2 linked regions of the Prosthecobacter sp. genome follow. Each later gene encodes a partner of the first gene's protein in a complex. Links are inferred from orthologs where the notes say so. Each region holds a gene or a part of one and is shown on either strand. Other genes may lie near its edges.

Region 1 (10,495 bases):
CGCTCGACCACATCGATCCGCGACTGCCGCTGCCCATCGAGGTGGCCATCGTCTGGGAACAGGCCAGCGGCTCCTCCGCGACGCTGCAAACGCTCACGCTCGACTCGCACGCGCGGCGCGATCTCATGTTCGACGCGCCGACGTGGCTGAACAGTCTGCACACCTACACCGTCAGCGCCGCCGCGGGCGGACGGCAGTGTTTCAGCCGCAGCCTGCGCCTCGGCAATGTGAAGCCCGCCGGACGCGCGACGATTCATGCGGACCTCACGCTTTCACGCGAAGGGAAGAAGTTCTACCCGCTGATGATGTATCACGCCATGCCGCAGGATTACGCGCGGATGCGGGAGCTGGGCATCAATCTCGTGCTGAATGATTTCAACCTCTACCGCGCGCATCGCACCGACCCGGCCGGTTATGTGCGCGAACTCGTGCAATGCCTCGACGCGGCCCAGCAGCACGGCCTGGGCATGATCGTCAGCGCCAACGCCGCGTTTGGCAAACTCCACACCCTCGCCGCCGCGAAGGATCATCCCGCCGCGCTGCTCTGGTATGGCGACGACGAGCCGTGGGGCGACCTCGGGCGTCTGCATGAGAGCTACAACACCATCAAGCTGCTGGACCCGCACCTGCCCGTGCTCGTCGTGCAGAACAACTACTCGCGCCTCCAGGACACCGCACCCGCCGCCGACATCCTCGCCACCGATCCCTATCCCGTGCCGAACGTCTCGCTGCGCGCCGTCGCCGATGCCACGCAGTCCGCCATCCGCGCCGTCGCCGGCCGCAAGCCGGTGTGGACGGTGCTGCCGCAATACGGCGGCAAAGTGCCGACGCGCGAGGAACTGCGCTGCATGGTCTGGATCGCCATCGCCAGCCGTGCCAACGGCCTCGGCTTCTTCACCTGGGACGAACGCATTCGCGATGCCAGCACCGGCGCGCTCAAAGGCTGGTTCACGCCCGAGCATCCCGAGCAAATCGAAGACCTCCGCATCGTGCTCCAAGAACTGCGCCCGCTCGAACCCATGCTCCTCGCCCCTCCCGCCGCACAACAGCCGACCCTGCAACCCGCCAACCCCGCGCTTCACGTCCTCATCAAAGAAGCCGATGGCAAACGCTGGCTCATCGTCGCCAACGACTCTCGTCGAACCGAGGAAACCACGCTGGAGTTCGGCGCGACACCCGATGCCGACGCGCAGCCTCTCAGTGCAGGCAGCGCGACACTGAGCCTTCGTAATGGCAAAGCGCCACTCAAGCTGCCACCGCTCGGGGTGGCGGTGTTTGAGTTGAAGACGCGATGAAAAAGCCTGCTGGCGGATTGAAGCGAGCCTCAGGTAAGCCAGTGCATAGTGCCTCGTCTCGATTTCTTCAACTCTCCGAGTCTCCCGGGCACAGCGATTCTCTTGGGCTGCGTCTTGCGCAATTCCTTGCCATCCCGACACGTCTCCGCTTTCATGACATGCCTTCCCGGCAAATTTCGGATGCCATCACCGTGTCCCAGCTCGAATTTTTCTTGTGGAACCTCTTCTACAACTCACCCATGGAAACCTGCGTCATCGTCTGCCGCGTGCAGAAGCCCAAGTCCCGGCGCTGCACAATCCTCTTCATCAACGCGGTGAACAAAGTCACCCGCGAACGCGCTCAGAGCTTCCTCGCCGACGAACACGTCCGCGCCTATCAGGACTTCAAAGACGAGCCCGGTTTTACCCGCATCGTGCCGATTGAGGAGATCCGGGCGAAGGGGAGAAATCTCGGCATCTCGCTTTATGTCGGCAGGGAAACGCAGGAGCAACCAGATGCCGCCACTGAGACTGCCACCTCGGCGCTACCGGATGCGCTTGTGGGTTGGTTAGAAAGCGCCGTCACCGTCCTTTTAGCTCTTGGAAACTTACTGGAGTTGAAACCATGAGTAACGCCTCAGTGTTCAGGTTCAAACAAGCGACCTTCGATTTCGGCAATGGGCACCCAGTCGGAGTGGATTTGGTGGCTGACCAAAGCGTCAAAGCTAAGAATACTCATTTTACACTCTTGATGGGTGCAAATGGCACTTGCAAGAGTCGCATCCTCTCCTGCTGCGTGAACTTATTGAAGGGTATTCATGAGAGGGCGAACACAGAGCTACCGAGAAAAGAAAGACGCCTCTTCCGCACCGATGAGCCAGATCGGGACATGCAGTGCAGTTCAGCTACTCTCCTGCGGGATGGCGCTACATGCACAGTTGGAGAGGGACCATTGTTTGAGTCTGGTGCATTGCTGCCCTCTCGGGTTCTTGCCATAGCTAATCTCGTTCGCGACCGTTTCACTTTTGTCGATTGGGACAACTTCGAAGATCCTTTCTATTATTACCTTGGGGTTAGACAGTCATCAAACCTCACCACAACGGGAGCGATGGATCGCCTCGTCTGTGATGCTGTTCTGAAATTATTGGCCAATGAGAGCAAATACCCATCCTTCTCGAAGTGGACTAGAAGCATTTTCCCGAGCAGCGACATTGGTCTTAGTTTTTCGCGATTTTCGATGCGTCGCTTTCATGATTTCTTCGACGACCCTGAAAAATCGATAGGGCTTCAATTGGGTAGAGGTCGTCGTGGAGAAGTCCCGCACCGGCTGAATGCGATCAAACCGCATTTAGATGACATGCGCCGCGTAGTTAGACTTATCGAAGAAAATGCCCTCGCTCTTGGTGACAGTGGAAGCCTCGGAATGAAACAAGGAGGGACCGTCACAATTTGTCTAGATGAGTTGACTCCAACAGTCAGGCAACGATTGGGCAAGTTGAGCCAAGCTATTTCGATTGCTGCTTCAATAAGGCTGATTGGACGGCCATCACTGGTTCTGAATGTAGGGAAGTGGCTGGATTTTACTCAGTTAAGCTCAGGTGAACAAAACTTGCTTTCTACAGGTGCCCGGCTTCTAGCGTTTGGGGCCCCGGGTTCATTGATCGTCATTGATGAACCCGAGGTGAGTCTGAATATAGCATGGCAACAGCGATATATTGACCTCATCTCGGATGCTCTGGTTCATGCCAAGGGTTCCCATGTCATCATCGCCTCACATTCTCCGTATTTGGTTTCCGATTTGCGTGCCGAAAACTCGACGGTGGTCGTGGTCGAACGAGGTGCTGAAGGATTGAAATTTCGTTCGCACCCTGGCGAGTTCTGGGGCTGGGGATCGGAAGCAATCCTCTACGAGGTCCTCGGTTTGCCCTCCGCTTCGAACTATCATTTTTCGCGGGAATTGGCCGGTGTATTGAAACTCGTTTCGGAGAAGTCCACCGATGCCGAACCGTTCGCCAAGTTTCTCAGCAAGTGTGATCAACTGGACTTCGGACCGGAAGCAGAACCGCTAAAAGCGGTGATCGGAGATATTCGAAAGTATGCGGGGAGGTTAAAATCGTGAAGAAGCTGAAACCTGCGACGATTGATTCGGCTCTACTAAAGAAATTGCAGAAGAAAACTGGCAAGCTTCAGCAGAAGTCCTGGGACTACACCAGCGGCCATCCGCGGACTTTTAAAGATGCGATTACCACTCAAATGGTCGTAATCCAATCAATGCGGTGTGCGTATTGCGGGTCGCGACTTTATGGAACCAAGCATCACCGGGACCACATTGCGCCAAAGGAGTCACATCCCAAGTTTACGTTCGTCCCGGCCAACCTAGTTCTTGCGTGCTATCACTGCAATACAGACTGCAAGGGGACGACGGACACTGTCATCACCAAAGACAAAACATACGGGAAGTGCGTGTTTTCAATTGTTCATCCACATTTCGATGACCCCAAAGAGCACCTGGCGTTCGTTGGAGGGACAAATGCGATTCTGATTCAGGTCGTTAATGCTTCATCTAAAGGATCTGCAACCGTTGCTTTGTTCCATCTCGATAGTCCCGAGATGACCAAGCAGCGGGCCAAAGATGTCCTCATTGACACTGATCTCGAACATCTTCCCGGCAAATGGAAGAAGGCTTTTAGGTTTGTCCCGCCGGCCAATCTAAAGATGAAAATTCGCACCGCCTGATCACCACCACCCTCCCATCACTCGCCAAACCAAAGCCCAATTCTGTATGGGCCTCTCTACTGCTATTTGACCACACCGGCTGGAAGCGCATGGCGGTTGGGGAGCGAGCGGAGGGCGAAGGGCAACTGGCCGCCAGCTTTCCCGCCGTGCGCATCGATTTCGAGCAGCCGCTGGCGGACGCGCAAATGACAGTCGCCGACAGCGCCGCTTGTGCCCTCACCTACTCCTGGCGAGATGACGCGTCGTTTTTCTTCCTGCGCGGCAGCGCTGCCGTGAATGCCTTTGACTGCGGGCTGCACGAGGTGACGCACTAAAACCGCGTCTCGCCAAAGATCAGTTAATTCATTGATAAATAGCGAGTTAACCACTAAAACGACCGACCTCCGGGGTCGGATGCCGAAGCAAAAAGGTCGGAATTCGGCCCCCCGGAGGTCGGACCTCAGACCAAAAAGCTTCGAATGCGAACCTCGGAGCTTCGATGGCGAAGCCCGCAAGCTCTGAACGCCGAGCAGAGAGGTCGGATGCCAGACCTCATAACTCGGAATGCGAACCTCAGTGGGTCGGACATCGAACCTACAGGGGTCGGAGCACGCACCTCTGAGGTCGGGCATCGAAGCCGAAAGCACTGCGCTGGACCTTTGTTTGGGCGGGTTTCAGGAACTGAAGAGTTCGTAGTAGTCTTTGAAGTAAAAGACACGATTGCGGCGCTTGCCGGTGAGCTCATGGAGGATGCCGAGTTTTTGCAACTCGCTCAGGACGCGATCAGCCGTGGGCTGGCTGAGCTCCAGGCGGGCAGCCAGACTGCTGCTGGTGACGGTTGGTTTGACATAGAGGATGTCCAGCACCCGGAGGGCATTGGCCGAGCGCTTGCCAAGGGTCTGTACCTGAGCGGTGGCGGTCTGGCGAAGCTGGTGAATGGCCTGAAAGGTACGCACGCCTTTTTTGGCCGTTTCATTGATGGCCACGAGGAAGAATCGCACCCAATGAGCGAGGTCGCCACGGGTGCGGACGGCGGTGAGCGCATCGTAGTAGGCGGCACGGTGCTGCTCCAAGTGAGCGGAGACATACAGGCAGGGCAGTCGCAGAAGACCTTTGCTGACGAGATAGAGGGTGATGAGCAGGCGGCCAATGCGACCATTCCCATCGAGGAAGGGGTGGAGTGTCTCAAACTGATAGTGGCTAATGGCGATGCGGATGAGTTCGGGCACAAAGAAAGACTCGTTGTACCAAAAGGCTTCGAGGTCGCTCATGAGAGCAGGGAGGTTTTCGTGATGCGACGGGATGAAAACCGCGTCTGCCAAGGTCGCTCCGCCGATCCAGTTTTGACTGCGGCGGAATTCGCCGGGGGTTTTGCCCTCGCCACGAACACCTTGCATGAGAGTGGCATGAGCTTCACAAAGCAGTCGATTGGAGAGCGGCAGGGTTTGAAGCCGCTCGATGGACTGGTTCATGGCTTGGATGTAATTGCGCACTTCCTTCCAGTCGTCGCGCTTCTCGGGACTGATCTCTTCGGGGTCGTCCTCCAAGGCTTCGTCCATCTCGGTCTGGGTGCCTTCGATGCGACTGGAGGTTTGCGCTTCTTTGACGACGTGCATCTGGATGAAGCGGTCCACATCCGGGACGATGAGGGAGAGTCCGTTCAATTCGCCGACATGGCGACTGGCTTCCGCAAGGAGGTGATGAATCTCTGGCGAGTCCCAAGTCCATGATTGATTGATCAACGGCGGATCGAAGCTGCGGTATTGGAACTGCTGTTTGTAGGTTCCGGGCTGGAAGTCTTCGATCTTCATGGCGGCTGGTGAATATAACGCCGCCGTTAAATAAGGGAAACGCGTTTTCTTTATTTTAGTCACCCACCAACAGACATAAACGGACTTTGTTTGAGCGAAGTTGTGGGTCAGACAAGTTTACCCAGAAACACGGATCACTCTCCACCACCTCGTTTCAGCATCACTGCCAATAGCGCAATGTCCGCCGGGTTCACGCCTTGGGCTCTCGCGGCTTGGCCGAGGGTGGCGGGGCGGAGGGCGGTGAGGCGGTGTTTGGCTTCGGTTTTGAGGCCGGGGATGGCGTGGTAGTCGAAGTCGGCGGGGATCATCTTTTCCTCCATGCGGGAGGTCTTGGCGACCATGTCTTCCTGGCGGGTGATGTAGCCGGCGTATTTGACGTCGTTCTCGACCAAGGACCAGACCTCGGGGGTGAACTGGGCGTGGATCTCGGCGGGCAGGGTAGTGGGGGTGTTTTCGGGCCGACGCAGCCATTTTTCCAGGGTGATGCCGTCGAGCCGGGCTTGCTGGAGGAGGACGCGGGCGGCGGCGAGCTGGGCGATTTTTTCCTCGGTGTGCCGGACGCGGAAAGGGGAGGCGAGGCCGATGGCGGCGACGAGGGGAGTGAGGCGGAGGTCGCAGTTGTCCTGGCGGAGGAGGAGGCGGTATTCGGCGCGGGAGGTGAAGAGGCGGTAGGGCTCGGTGGTGCCTTTGGTGACGAGGTCGTCGATCATGACGGCGAGGTAGGCCTGGCTGCGCTGGAGCAGGAAAGGGGGGCGGCCGGTGGCCTTGAGGGCGGCATTGGCTCCGGCGATGAGGCCCTGGCCAGCGGCTTCTTCATAGCCGGAGGTGCCGTTGATCTGCCCAGCGAAGTAGAGACCAGCAATACGCTTCGTTTCAAGGGTGGGGTGGAGCTGGGTGGGCGGGCAGTAGTCGTACTCCACGGCGTAACCGGGGCGGACGATCTCGGCGTTTTCGAGGCCGGGGATGGACCGGATGAACTCATACTGGACCTCGAAGGGCAGGGAGGTGGAGACGCCGTTGACGTAGAATTCGCGTGTGTGGCGTCCCTCGGGTTCCAGGAAGATCTGGTGCCGGTCCTTCTCGGCAAAGCGCACCACCTTGTCCTCCACCGAGGGGCAGTAGCGTGGGCCGACACCCTCGATCTTGCCCGAATACATCGCCGACTTGTGGATATTGGCCCGGATGATGTCGTGCGTCTGGGGGGTCGTGTAGGTGATCCAGCAGGGGATTTGTTCCACGTGGAACTTTTCGGGGGACCAGGAATTGAGGGTAAACTGGTTCGGGCCGGTCGTCGGAAGACTTTGAGAAGGGGAGACTGGGAGACTGGGAGACTGGGAAAAGGTCTCATCCTCGTCCTCGGGAAGGACGCCGGAGAGGTAGCTGAAGCGGGGGGCGGGTTCGTCGCCGGGCTGAAGCTCGCACTTGGAGAAGTCGATGCTGCGGCTGTTGAGGCGACAGGGGGTGCCGGTTTTGAAGCGCTGCACGTCGAAGCCGAGATGCCGGAGGCTGTCGGACAGGGTGGAGATGCTGTCGCCCATGCGACCGCCGGCCTGGTTCTGCTGACCGACGTGGAGGAGGCCACGCATGAAGGTGCCGGAGGAAATGATGATCGCCTTGGCCCGGTAGATCATCCCTAGGCTGGTGCGGACGCCGATGATGGCGTCGTTTTCGACGAGCAGTTCGGCGGCGTTGCCTTGATGCAGGTCGAGGTTGGGCTGGTTCTCGATCAGCCACTTCATGCGAAACTGGTAGGCCTTCTTGTCGCACTGAGCACGAGGGGCCTGGACACTGGGGCCTTTGCGAGCGTTCAGCATGCGGAACTGGATGCCGGTGGCGTCGGTGTTGCGGCCCATGACCCCGCCGAGGGCGTCGATCTCGCGCACCACATGACCTTTGGCCAGACCGCCGATGGCTGGGTTGCAGGACATCTGGGAGATGGTGTCCAGGTTTTGGGTGAGGATGGCCGTCTGGCAACCGAGCCGTGCCGCCGCCATCGCCGCCTCCACTCCCGCGTGTCCGGCTCCGCAGACGATGACATCGTAGTGCTTGGGATAGGTGTAGAGGCTCTCGGACATGGGGCGGCGAGGATAGCACACCGTGCAAATTGTTCCATGTGGAACGCGGATTGCTGGGAGGGGTTGAACAATCCTTTGCGTCCGTTGGGACGTTGGCTAGAATGAATTTTCCACTCTGCCTGAACATGTCTAAAGCCAAAACCCCCAGCGCCGCGCACGCCGCCGATCCCATCAATCAGAAGCTCACCGCAGCGGACAAAGTAGGGCTTTACCGCCAGATGGTGCGCATCCGCCGTTTCGAGCAGGTCTCGCTCCAGCACTACCAAGCCGGGCGCATGGGCGGCTTCCTCCATCTTTACATCGGTCAGGAATCCGTGGCCGTCGGCACGGTTTCAGTCATGGGCCCGAACGATCATGTGATCACCGCCTACCGCGATCACGGGCATGCTTTGGCCGTGGGCATGGGCATGAATGAGTGCATGGCCGAGCTCTTCGGCAAGGCGACCGGTTGCTCCCGTGGCAAGGGCGGCTCGATGCATTACTTCGCGCCGGAGAAGAATTACTGGGGCGGTCACGGCATCGTGGCCGGTCAGACCCCGCTCGGTCTCGGCCTCGCCTACGGCTTGAAATACCGCGGCATCAAAGGTGCCGCGCTGTGTTTCCTCGGGGACGGTGCGGTGAACCAGGGTGCCTTCCATGAGTCTCTGAACTTGGCCGAACTCTGGGATCTGCCGGTGATCTATGTGATCGAAAACAATGGCTACTCGATGGGCACCAGTCAGGGACGCTCCTCGGCCTATCAAGACTTTCTCGCCAAACGTGCCGAAGGTTACGGCATGGCCTGGGAGCAGTTTAATGGCGAAGACGTTTACAGCGTGCGTGCCGGAGTCAGCAAGGCCATCGAACGCGCCCACAACGAATCGAAGCCCAGCATCCTCGAAATCGCCACCTACCGCTGGGAAGGCCATTCCGTGGCCGACGCCAACAAGTTCAAGTATCGCACCAAGGAAGAGGTCGAGAAATTCCAAAACGATCACGACCCGATCCAAGTCTGGAAGCGCAACCTTCTCGCTGAAGGCGTCGCCACCGAGGACGAGCTGAAGAAGATCGACAAGGAAGCGCAAAAGGAAGCGGAGGACTCGGCTGAGTTCGCCAAGGCCAGCCCGTATCCCGAGCCGGAGACCATCTTCGAAGATGTCTATTGGGAAGTGGACAACAAAACCGAAGCCGGCCAGACCGGACGGCATTTCTTCAACGACTGACCGAGGCCGAAAACCGACCCAAGTCTTTCATTTCGAGGGCTTTGCAGTCGTTTCAGCGGTCGAGGTCACGGTGTCTGCCATGGTGGTCAAAATGACGGCATGCTTGTCGTAGGTGGCCTTGGAACTGGTGAGCTGGGTCACATAACTCAGTGCCTCAGACAGCGGGATGTTCGCCAGCGAAAGGGAGAGCTTCCGCTGCCCCAATTCCTCGCCTTTGACGATCACATTCGGCACCACTTTGCCATTGCTGGCGTTCTTCGAGAGCGCCCGCAACCCCTCGATCGCCTCGGTCAGCGTCACATCCGCCATCTCCACCTTCGGCAGGATCACGGTGGCGTATTGATCTTTGAGCGTGGTGTCCACCTGCCGATGATTGGCCCGGATGTAGGCCAGCATGTTCATCGTCTCCGGATGCTTCGGATTCGCCGCGGCGACCCTCGACAAGAGCTGCTGCGCTTTGGCGAAGTCACCTTGATAAAAAGCCGCGCGCCCCTGCTGATAGACCTGATTCAGATCTTCCGCCGACGCAGGAGCCGCGACCAAAAAGAAAGCCGCGAGAAACGCGGCCACAGAAACCTTTGCCCTAATCGAGTGTGTTTTCATAGGATGGTTTGGATTTGAAATGATTTCACCAGATCGCCATGGGCATGTCAAGATCACACCACGCCGCGAAGCTTGATGCCGCGCACATCCTGCTCCATCGGTGAACCATGCCGCCGCCGAAAAAACCCACCGCCAGCCAGGTGAATGTTCTCCTTGGCACGGACGAAGCACGCGTGAAGGAGGCTGCGCTCATGCTCGTTCGCAGCCTCACGCCACCGGATGCCGGCGACTTCAGCAACGACATCATCGACGGCACCGCCGACAACTCCGAGCACGCGGGCACCATCTGCTCGAACGTGACCATGGCGCTGCAAATGCTGCCGTTCTTCGGCGGCACCAAAGTCGTGTGGTTGAAGAACGCCAACTTCCTCTCTGACTCCGGCCCTGGTCGTGGTCAGGATGCGGTGAACGGTTTTGAACGCATCCTCGATGTCGTTGAATCCGGCCTCGGCAGCGATGTACGTTTCGTCATCAGCGCCACCGGCATCGACAAACGTCGCACCGCTTACAAGCGCATCTCCAAGATCGCCACCTTCGAAGTCTTCGACAAACCCGACACGTCGAGAGCAGGCTGGGAAGGCCCCGTGCTTGCCATCGCTTCGCGCAAAGCGAAGGAACTCGGCATCACCTTTGAAAGTGGTGCTTTGGAGTTGCTCGTGCAGATGGCGGGCGATGACACGCGGCAGATGGAGAACGAACTCGAAAAGATCGACCTCTACCTCGGCGAACGTCGCCGTGCCGGGCTCAAAACGGTGCAAAACTTGGTGTCCATGAGCCGCGCCGGTGTGCTGTGGGATCTTGGGAATGCCATCGGC
Region 2 (3,542 bases), on another replicon or contig:
CCGCCAGCCCGTCCATGCCGTCAATCAGATTGACGATGTTCGGAATGCTCACCAGCCAGATCAAGGTCAGCGGCAGACTCCACCAGCCCAGAGCCACCGAGCCCTCGCCAAACGGATTGCTCAGCATGTCGATCGAAATGCCCAGCGCGTACAAGATCAAGGCCGTGCCGATCTGACCCACCAGCTTCACCTTGGCCCCCAAGGGTTTCAAATCATCCACAAAACCCACGCTGAACATCAGCGCATTACAGATGGCCACTGGAAGCCAGCGGGTCCAGCCCAAGCCGCCAATGTAACCTGCCACCAGCGACGCCAGACCCACTGCCAGGAAGATCGGCGCTCCGCCGAGTCTTGGAATCGCCTTCTCGTGCAGTTTGCGTCGTGTGTCAGGCTCATCCAGACCGATGCGGCCACCGCGCTTCAAAATCCACCAAGTACCCAGCGCGGCCACCAGCATGGCACCACCGAAATAACAGGCCATTTCCACCCACGGGACATTGCGTGGAGCCCAAGGCCCCATGTAGATGTCTTCGGGTGCTGGATCAATCATGCGCGGCGGTTGGTCAGGTTGGATAGCTGCGGAGCATAGACGTTGCAAAATCAACGTTCAACACTTCAGCGCGGAAGAACTCGTCGGTTGCATCTTTCCAGATCGCTTCTTGAACTTTCATTCCGCCGCTTTCACCATCGCCGATGCTTCACGACACTATCGCCGCCATCTCCACCGCCATGGGCGAGGCTGCTATCAGCGTCGTGCGCGTTTCTGGCCCTCAAGCACTCACAATCGCCGCCCAGACCTTCAAACTTCCGTCCAAACTCACGCCACGGCAGGCGCACCTCGTTCAGGTCGTCGATGCTGCCGGAAACTCACTCGATCACGGCCTGCTGCTCCATTTCAAATCACCCGCCAGCTATACCGGCGAGGACGTCATCGAATTCCACGGCCACGGCGGCGTTCTCGTCACGCAGCGTGTGTTGGATCGCCTCCTCGCCTGTGGCGCGCGTGCCGCCGAGCCCGGCGAATTCACCCAGCGGGCCTTCCTCAACGGCAAAATGGACCTCACGCAGGCCGAGGCCGTCATGGATCTGATCCATGCGCAAAGCACCCTCGCGCTCCGTGCCGCGAACGAACAGCTCGGCGGTGCCATCGGTCGCGAAGCTGCTGCCATGCAGCAGGAGATCATCCCCGTGCTCGCCCACATCGAAGCCTTCATCGACTTCCCGGATGAGGACATCTCGCCCGAAACCGGCAGCGCCTTGATGCAGCGCATCGACGCCGTGCTCGAACGCGCGCAAAAACTCATCGCCACCTCCGAGCAGGGCCGCATCCTACGCCACGGTGCCCGCACCGTCATCTCTGGTGCGCCGAATGTCGGCAAAAGCAGCCTGCTCAATGTCCTCCTCGGCTTCGAGCGTGCCATTGTCAGCCCCACCGCCGGTACCACGCGCGACACCATTGAGGAAATCATCCAGGTGCATGGCATCCCGCTGCGTCTCGTTGATACCGCCGGTCTGCGCGAGGCCGGCGACGACATCGAACGCCACGGCATCCAGCGCACCGAGCGCGAACTCGACCGCGCCGATCTCGTCATCGAAGTCGTCGATGCCAGCCAGCCTGCGGCCACCGTTCAGCGCCTCACACTGCCCGATTCCATCGCCAACCGCCGCATCCTCATCCTCAACAAAGCCGATCTCGGCATCCATGCGGATTGGAGCACTGTAGTCCCGCCTTTAGGCGGTTCTGGAGGTGTCAAAGCCATCCCGCTCTCCTGCCTCACCGGCACTGGCATCGAACAACTGCGCGATACCATTCGCGAAGTCATCGCCCATGCCGGACCGCTCGCCGCCGATCACCCCATCGCCATCAACGCCCGTCACAAAGCCGCCTTTGAGCGTGCCGCCGAGCGCCTCCTTGCCGCCAAGACCGCCCTCGAACGCGGCGAAGCCCCCGAATTCATCGCCCTCGAAATCCGCGAAGCCCTCCAGGCCATCGGCGATGTCATTGGCCAAATCGATGTCGAACGCATCCTTGATGTCATCTTCTCCACCTTCTGCATAGGAAAGTGACATCGGCACCGTTTGACTCCCATCTCTGCCCTCTAACTCATAACCTCTAACCTTTCTTCCCATGAACCGCCGCCACTTCCTCACCACCGCGCTCGCCGCCACGGCAGCTTCCCGCCTCAGCGCCCAAACCATCGCCAAAGCCGCCGCTGATCCTGCCTACGTCATCAAAAACAAAGGCATCAGGCACACCCTCATGGGCTGGTGCTTCAAGCCGATGGACATGCTCGTCCTCGCCAAACATTCGAAAGACATCGGTCTCGCCGGGATGGAAGGCATCGACCGCAAATATTACCCCGAGGTGAAAGCCATGGGTCTCGACATCTCCCTGGTAAGCTCCCACGGCTTCGCCAAAGGCCCCTGCAACCCGCAATTCCGCGAGGAGGTCACCAAATCCCTCACAGAGTCCATCAACGTCGCCGCCGATGTCGGCTGCAAGAAGGTCATCACCTTCACCGGCATGAAATTCGACGGCATGGATCGTGACAAGGCCATCAAAGACTGCCTCGATGTCTGGAAGCAGGTGCTGCCCTTGGCGGAGAAAAAAGGCATCACGCTCGTCCTCGAACACCTGAACTCACGCGACAGCTCCCACCCGATGAAAGGCCACCCCGGCTACTTCGGCGACGACGTGGACTTCTGCGTCGATCTCATCAAGCAGATCGGCAGCCCCAACTTCAAGCTCCTGTTCGACATCTACCACGTCAGCATCATGAACGGCGACATCGTCCGCCGCCTGCGCATTCACAAGGACTACATCGGTCACATCCACACCGCCGGCAATCCCGGCCGCTGCGAGCTCGACGAGCACCAGGAGATCAACTACCCCGCCGTCATGCAGGCCCTCCTCGAAATCGGCTACCACGACTTCGTCGCCCACGAATTCATCCCCACCTGGGACGATCCCGTCCTCGCGTTACGGCATGCCGCGATGGTGTGTGATGTGTGACCAGGATTTCTATTTGGCTTCTTGCTTGCCAAATGGATCAGCAGACATTTGCGCTGCTGCGGGTGGCATCGGAAGAGATGGTTGTGTGTATGGGTTGGCTTTTGTGCGAGCGGCCTCCTTTTTGATGGCTGCACGTGCGGCTTCTTCCTCGGGGCTGGTTTTCGTTGGCTTCCACTGGAAGTCATTGGATGAGAACTCCTGGGAAAGAATCTCTATATAGGGTTTCTTGGCGGGATCCGTGTACACATTCCAGATGTTGGATTCTGTGTAGAGATATACCCGCACACGAAACGTTACGTCTTCTTCATGCACTGGAGCATCCCACACATCAAAGATGATGTACGAGTCAGCAAGGAACCTTCGGAGTTCCATTCCTGTTCCGCATCTCGTCGGCGGGGACAGCACCCATTTTCCATTCTTCTTAGTTTCAATGACGTGAGGAATGTCAGTGATGGAGCTGCCAAGCACGAAGAAGGTCCGATCGGTGGGATTTGATATCTTGAGGGCAAGTTCTGGCCCGGCGAAATGC

The links.
Region 2: the proteins of U1A53_RS06775 (region 1) and mnmE are in contact, whole or in part, in a solved structure (PDB 9HIP), measured with the Escherichia coli proteins. The link is inferred for Prosthecobacter sp. from one-to-one orthologs.

What each region holds. Positions count from the first base shown.
Region 1 is NZ_JAXMIH010000006.1:974,151-984,645, forward strand. Bases 5,406-8,288 are described here. They hold U1A53_RS06775 (tRNA uridine-5-carboxymethylaminomethyl(34) synthesis enzyme MnmG), read right to left. Parts: upstream 7,876-8,288; coding sequence 5,935-7,875; downstream 5,406-5,934. Other genes in these bases: U1A53_RS06770 (Fic family protein), read right to left, coding at 5,406-5,800; pdhA (pyruvate dehydrogenase (acetyl-transferring) E1 component subunit alpha), read left to right, coding at 8,001-8,288. Outside these bases: U1A53_RS06745 (hypothetical protein), read left to right, coding at 1-1,295; U1A53_RS06750 (N-6 DNA methylase), read left to right, coding at 1,454-1,903; U1A53_RS06755 (AAA family ATPase), read left to right, coding at 1,900-3,393; U1A53_RS06760 (HNH endonuclease), read left to right, coding at 3,390-4,010; U1A53_RS06765 (hypothetical protein), read left to right, coding at 4,157-4,324; more of U1A53_RS06770, read right to left, coding at 4,664-5,405; more of pdhA, read left to right, coding at 8,289-9,077; U1A53_RS06785 (hypothetical protein), read right to left, coding at 9,105-9,680; holA (DNA polymerase III subunit delta), read left to right, coding at 9,788-10,495. UniProt on the Escherichia coli protein: NAD-binding protein involved in the addition of a carboxymethylaminomethyl (cmnm) group at the wobble position (U34) of certain tRNAs, forming tRNA-cmnm(5)s(2)U34.
Region 2 is NZ_JAXMIH010000015.1:146,188-149,729, forward strand. The notes cover bases 1-2,880. They hold mnmE (tRNA uridine-5-carboxymethylaminomethyl(34) synthesis GTPase MnmE), read left to right. Parts: upstream 1-693; coding sequence 694-2,067; downstream 2,068-2,880. Other genes in these bases: U1A53_RS18040 (MraY family glycosyltransferase), read right to left, coding at 1-550; U1A53_RS18050 (TIM barrel protein), read left to right, coding at 2,129-2,880. Also shown: more of U1A53_RS18050, read left to right, coding at 2,881-3,013; U1A53_RS18055 (hypothetical protein), read right to left, coding at 3,023-3,542. UniProt on the Escherichia coli protein: Exhibits a very high intrinsic GTPase hydrolysis rate. Involved in the addition of a carboxymethylaminomethyl (cmnm) group at the wobble position (U34) of certain tRNAs, forming tRNA-cmnm(5)s(2)U34.